DNA from 2 places in the Comamonas sp. B-9 genome. Region 2 is predicted to be linked to the other one. Evidence: predicted binding sites of a transcription regulator. Region 2 holds the regulator's gene; the other holds the start of a gene.
The links. Region 2 encodes FNR, which switches genes on or off when oxygen is low (the NO sensors DNR and NnrR bind a similar motif). Its sites were predicted from a motif close to TTGATNNNNATCAA; they were not measured.

Region 1: the regulator FNR is predicted to act here: its motif matches at 1,276-1,289, upstream of H928_RS0111920 (OmpW family protein).

The regions. Positions count from the first base shown of each region.
Region 1 is NZ_KE148567.1:2,847-6,238, reverse strand. Features, by position in the region: gene H928_RS0111925 (O-acetylhomoserine aminocarboxypropyltransferase/cysteine synthase family protein) at 1-386, shown strand, start outside; gene H928_RS0111920 (OmpW family protein) at 503-1,114, opposite strand; gene H928_RS0111915 (DUF808 domain-containing protein) at 1,402-2,403, opposite strand; gene mntP (manganese efflux pump MntP) at 2,847-3,392, opposite strand, start outside.
Region 2 is NZ_KE148585.1:7,698-11,089, forward strand. Features, by position in the region: gene hemN (oxygen-independent coproporphyrinogen III oxidase) at 1-892, opposite strand, end outside; gene fnr (fumarate/nitrate reduction transcriptional regulator Fnr) at 1,043-1,765, shown strand; gene H928_RS0113935 (universal stress protein) at 1,921-2,364, shown strand; gene H928_RS0113940 (malonyl-CoA synthase) at 2,475-3,392, opposite strand, start outside.

The DNA.
Region 1 (3,392 bases), on a different contig from region 2:
AGATTGCCGAGACGCTGCAAAAGCACCCCAAGGTGGCCTGGGTGCGCTATGCCGGCCTGCCCGACCACCCGGACCATGCCACCTTGCAAAAGCAGTCGGGCGGTCGTGCCTCGGGCATTCTGTCCTTCAGCCTCAACGCCGCCGATGGCGAAGGGCGCGCTGCCGGTGCCCGCTTTCTGGATGCGCTGCAGCTGTTCACCCGCCTGGTCAATATTGGCGATGCCAAATCGCTGGCGACGCACCCGGCTTCGACCACGCACCGCCAATTGGACAGCGCAGAGCTGGAGAAAGCCGGCGTGAGCGAAGGCATGGTGCGCCTCTCGGTCGGCATCGAGCATGTCGATGACCTGCTGGCCGATCTGGAGCAGGCGCTGGCCCAGGTCTGAGGGGCCGTCGCGCATAAAAAAGAGCCGCTTTCATAAAAAAGAGCCGCTTGCAATAAGCGGCTCAATCACAGTGCTCTTTGGCTCCTGAACCACCAGGAGCGGGTTGTAGACCCCTTTTAGAAACGGTAGCCCACACCGACACCCAGCAACCAAGGATCCACCTTGAAGGTGCCCACCTTGGTGCCGGCCGAGCGCACGTCGGTCTTGATGTAGACCTTCTTCACGTCGACGTTGATCGACCAGTGCTTATCGAGCATGTAGTCAAAGCCGATCTGCAGCGCCGGGCCAAAGCTGTTCTTCTTGATCGATGGATCGAGCGCGGCCTCGACGGCGGGTGCAAAGTTCACGTTCGAGAAGCGCGTGTAGTTCACACCAGCGCCCAGGTAGGGCTTGAAGGCGCCCATATTGGTGAAGTGGTACTGCGCGAGCAGGCTGGGCGGCAGGTGCTTGAGCGTGCCGATCTTGGCGCCGTCCGAGCGCAGGTCGTGCTTTTGCGGATAGGTCAGCACCAGCTCGGCCGCGATATTGGGTGTGAAGAAGTAGGTCACATCCACTTCGGGAATCGTCTTGTCATTGATCGACAGACCCAGGCCGGTGGAGTCCTTGTTGGCGCTGTCCAGATGCACGGCGCGCACACGCACTTGCCAGGGGCTTTGCGCCTCTTGCGCCATCGCCGCGCCCGACGCCATTGCACATACAGCTGCCGCTGCCAACATCATTTTTTTCATCGTCATTGCCCTCGCTGCGATCTTGCTCGCATGGATTGAAAAGTAGCTGAACCCAGGCCGCATCTGCATGCCCCCACCCGCGCCAAGCGCCGTATCTGAAGGCGGCAGAGCTTTTTCTGCTGTCCATGCCTGCATCTTCTGCTTTAGCGGGCTGTACGGCCCTGACCCAGATCAACGAGACAAAACAAGCGATGAAAAAAGGCGGCCCGCTGTTGCGATGCCGCCTTCTGCTTCTTGCTGGCCGCGCCCGAGGGGCGCGGCCAGCAGCCATGCGCTGCTGCTTGCGATCAGTGCCCGCGCAGCTTGTGCCAGGCCTCCACCGCCAGCACCACCAGGCCACCAATGGCTGCACCAACAGCCACATGCACCAGCGTTGGGGCCAGCAGTGCCACCACGCCACCCATCGGGGCTACGGTACTCTCCAACCAGTGCTCGATCGGGCCAATGCCATGCACCAGCAGGCTGCCGCCCACCATGAACATCGCAGCCGTTCCGACAATCGACAGGCCACGCATCAGCCAGGGCGTAAACGCAATCAGGCCCCGGCCAAAAGCCTTGGCAGCGGCACTGGTCTTGCGCATCAGCCACATGCCCACATCGTCCATGCGCACAATACCGGCGACCAGGCCATAGACAAACACGGTGATCGCCAGCGCCACGGCCACCAGCACTGCAAACTGCTCCCACAGCGGCTTGCTGGCCACAGTACCCAGCGCGATGGCGATGATTTCTGCAGACAGAATGAAATCGGTACGCACCGCACCCGCCACCTTGGCTTTTTCATAGGCCACAGGGTCCATGTTTTTCTCGCTGGCAGCCTTCACGGATGATGGCGCCACGCCCATCTGCGCAGCCTGCTCGGACTCCTTGACGGCATCATGGGGCGCCTGTTTGCCGGGCTTGTGGAACAGGCTCAGCACCTTCTCCACCCCTTCAAAACACAGAAAAGCGCCGCCAAGCATCAACAGCGGCGTGATCAACCAAGGCGCAAAAGCACTGATCAAAAGCGCTGCCGGCACCAAGATGACTTTGTTTTTGAGCGATCCCTTGGCCACCGCCCAGACCACCGGCAACTCCCGGTTGGCCTTGACGCCGGTCACCTGCTCGGCGTTCAGCGCCAGGTCATCGCCCAGCACCCCCGCGGTCTTTTGCACCGCCACCTTGGTCTGCGTGGCCACATCGTCCAGGATGGCCGTGCTCTTGCCCGCCGCCGTCTTGGTCATCAGCGCCACATCGTCGAGCAAGGTCGCAATATCATCGAGCAACATCAACAAACCAGCACCAGCCATTACGCACTCCCAATCCAAATTCGGTGGCAAATCATAGCGATTTCGCGGTGCAATGCCGTGTCAGACCCTATAAAACGGTGATTTCTACGTTTTGTTGGAGCTTGTTCACAAAACTTTATGCAGGCCTTGTCAACAACTTCAGCGCGCGGCCCGTTGTACACCCATCTACACCAGAAAGGTGAAAGGACTGAAATGACTGAAGTGTTTGCTATTTGGCCTGAAGACGAACGTGACCGTAAGCGTGCTCCTGCCCGCTTCTGATACCAGCGCAGCCTGCAAGCGGTTGAGCCAGAACTAAAAACCCGGCACCCGCAGCGATTGCAAGCCCACTGATCTCTCTCACTTTAGCCCCGCTCTGCGGGGCTTTGTTTTGCCTGTAGCAACGCTCCTACAGCGCAAAACGCAGCCAAGCCCTCTGCCATGCCAGCAGACGGCTTTGGTTTTTATACGGCCACCATGTGCTCGTACAGAATCAGCGAGCCAATGGCAATCAGCACCACACCGCCCACCGCCTCCGCCCAGCGGCCGGTGATGCTGCCCAGCAAGCGCCCCACCATCACGCCCAAGGTCACCATCGCAAAGGTGGCAAAACCAATGCTGAGCGCAACGACGGTGATGTTCACATCCAGAAATGCCAGGCCCACGCCTACCGCCATCGCGTCGATGCTGGTGGCAAAGCCGGTGGCCACCAGCAGCCAGAAGCCATGGCGCGCGGGCCGGCTCATCTCGGGCTCATCGGCGCTTTGAAAGGCACCCAGCACCATGCGGCCGCCCAGCACCAAGAGCAGCACAAAAGCAATCCAGTGGTCCCAGGCCTTCACATAATCGGCCGCGGCATAGCCCAGCGCCCAGCCCACCAGCGGCGTGATGGCTTCAATGACACCAAAGATCAGGCCGGTGCGCAGCGCCTCCGACCAACGGGGTTTGACAAGGGCAGAGCCTTTGCCAATTGCGGCGGCAAAGGCATCGGTAGACATGGCAAGCGCCAA
Region 2 (3,392 bases):
CGTCGGGCAAGGCGAAATGGTCCATGCCCACATACACATAACCGGCGCCTTCCAGCGCGGCCAGGGCCTGGGCCAGCATGGCCAGCTTGTCGGCCGGGCTGGGCAGGTCCTGCGCCTGGATGCGGCGCTGGGGCTTGAAGCGCTCGGGCAGGTGCGCATAGGCGTAGAGCGCAATGCGGTCGGGCCGCAGCGCATTGACCTGCTCCATCGTGCGCACAAAGCTGGCCGGGCTTTGCTGGGGTAGACCATAGATCAGATCGATATTGATAGATTCAAAGCCGATCTCACGCGCCTGCTCGACCAAGGCAAACACCTGGTCGGCGGGCTGCTCGCGGTGCACGGCCTTTTGCACCAGCGGGTCAAAATCCTGCACGCCAAAGCTCAGCCGGTTAAAGCCCAGCTGGTAGAGGTGCTGGAGGCGCTCGCGGCTCACGGTGCGCGGGTCCACCTCGATCGAGTACTCGCCACCGGGCTGCAGATGAAAACGCTGCTTGACCATGTCCATCAGGCGGCTGAGGCCGGCATCGGTCAAAAACGTGGGCGAGCCGCCGCCCAGGTGCAGCTGGCTGATGGTGGGGCGGGCACTGACATGGGCCAGCTGCAGGTCCAGCTCACGCTCGAGGTAGTCCAGGTACTCGTCGGCCCGCTCGGCATGCTTGGTGATGATCTTGTTGCAGGCGCAGTAGTAGCACAGCGAGGCGCAGAACGGCACATGCACATACAAGGACAGCGGAGCGAGCCTGCCAGCCAGGCCGGTGCCGCGTTGCGCCAGCGCCTGCTTGTACTCATTCGCAGCAAAGGCTTCAACAAATCGGTCTGCGGTAGGATACGAGGTGTAACGGGGGCCGGGAACATCAAAACGGCGCAGCAGGTCGGGGGTCAGGGAAATCATGTGGCTTCTTCCTAGCGGACACCCAATGTGCCCCAAGCTCTGCCACGCGTCCTTGATGTACATCAAGAACCCATTTGGCGCCTGCACGCACAATAGGCGCATACGAGGAACGCCGTTCCTACATGAATATTTGTTCACGGGTATTGATACATGACATCCAACTCCATCAAAGTGGTGTGCTCCAACTGCAATTTGCGCGAGCTGTGCATGCCCGTGGGACTGTCGGCCGAACAAATGGAGCGCATCGACGAGATCGTCGCCACCCGCCGCAAGATCAAGCGCGGCAGCGCGCTGTTCCGCAACGGTGAGACCTTCACCTCCCTCTATGCGATTCGCACCGGCTTTTTCAAGACCAGCATCGCCACCGAAGACGGGCGCGACCAGGTCACCGGCTTTCAGATGGCGGGCGAGATCATCGGGCTTGACGGCATCGTCAACGACCGCCATTCCTGCGACGCGATTGCGCTGGAAGACGCCGAAGTCTGCGTGATGCCCTACTCCTCGCTCGAAGACCTGTCGCGCGAAGTGACCGCCTTGCAGCACCATGTGCACAAGGTCATGAGCCGCGAGATCGTGCGCGAGCATGGCGTCATGCTGCTGCTGGGCAGCATGCGCGCCGAAGAGCGCCTGGCCGCCTTCTTGCTGAACCTGGTGCAGCGCCTGCATGCCCGGGGCTTTTCGCAGCATGAGCTGATCCTGCGCATGACACGCGAGGAAATCGGCAGCTACCTGGGCCTCAAGCTCGAGACCGTCAGCCGCACCTTCTCCAAGTTTGCCGAGGAGAACATCATCGAGGTCAAGCAGCGCCATGTGCGCATTCTGGACACCGACAAGCTCCAGGGCCTGATCAACACCCAGGCCTGCTCGGCCTAAGCTAAGCAGCTATTCCAAGTCGCCGCGTCAGCGGATACAAACGCGGTCTGATCCGACATCCGCTCAAGCCGCAAGCGGCGATGCTCTGTGTTGAAGCCACGGCAAGGCTGCGCAACAGCGGCTCTGCCCTACGTCTGACCTGAAAGGAGCCTGCCATGTACCAACATATCCTGCTTGCCACCGATGGCTCTGAGCTGTCTGAGAAGGCCGTCCGCCACGCCCTCGCGCTGGCCAAGCTGAGCCACGCCACGGTCACCGCCGTCAACATCTCGCCCAACTACCCGCGCAGCTACTTCGAGGGCAGCACCATGCAAAACCCCGATGACATTGCGCGCATCGAGGACGGCTGGGAACGCGCCGCCCAGGGCATTGTCGACAAGGTGGTGGCCGAAGGCGCTGCCACCGGCGTGCCCATCAAGACCCTGGTGATCAAGTCCGACATGATTGCCGAGGCGCTGCTGGAGACGGCGAAAAAGGAAAACTGCGACCTGATCGTCATGGCATCGCACGGCTACCGGGGCTTGAAGCGCCTGCTGCTGGGCAGCGAAACCCAGCATGTGCTGACCCATGCGACGATACCGGTGCTGGTGCTGCGCTGATCGCCACCTAAGCGCATCCGCCCAATAGCAAACCCTCGCCTGCGGCAGCTTCTTGGCTGCCACAGCGCGAGGGTTTTGTCATGGCGGCGCAGGCCGCCATCATGGGCGCATCAGCCCTTGAACAGGCCCTGGTACTGGTCGCGCAGCAGGTTCTTTTGCACCTTGCCCATGGTGTTGCGTGGCAGCTCGCCCACGACAAAGCAGCGCTTGGGAATCTTGAAGTTGGCCAGCTGCTTTTTCAAAGTCGCAATGATGCCCTCGGCATCGAGCTGCTGGCCCGCCTTGGCAATGACCACGGCCACGCCCACTTCGCCAAAATCGGGGTGTGGCACGCCGACCAGCGCGCTTTCGGCCACGCCCGGCAGTTCGTTGATGAAGCCCTCGATCTCGGCCGGGTAGACGTTGTAGCCGCCGGAGATGATCAGGTCCTTGCTGCGGCCGACGATGGTCACATAGCCACGCGCATCAATCTTGCCCACGTCACCGGTCTTGAACCAGCCGTCGGCCGTGAACTCCTGCGCGGTCTTCTCGGGCATGCGCCAGTAGCCGCTGAACACATTGGGGCCTTGCACCTGGATATGACCGATCTCGTCGGCGCCCAGCGCCTGGCCGTCATCGCCCTGCACCCGCACGCCCACACCCGGCAGCGCAAAGCCCACCGTGCCGCCCCGGCGCTCATCCTGGCCGCCATGGCGGGCATCGGCCTGGTAGGGGTTGGAGACCAGCATGATGGTCTCGCTCATGCCATAGCGCTCCAAAATCGTGTGGCCGGTACGGGTCTGCCAGTCGCGGAAGGTCTCGATCAGCAACGGCGCCGAGCCGGAGATGAACAAACGCATGTGCTGGGCCGCCGCCTTGGTCAGGCCCGGCTCGGCCAGCAGGCGCACATACAGGGTCGGCACGCCCATGAAGACGGTCGCCCGCGCCATCGCGGCAATCACCGCCTTGGGCTCGAACTTGGCAAACCAGACCATCTTGCTGCCATTGAGCAAGGCCGCATGGATCGCGACAAACAGGCCATGCACATG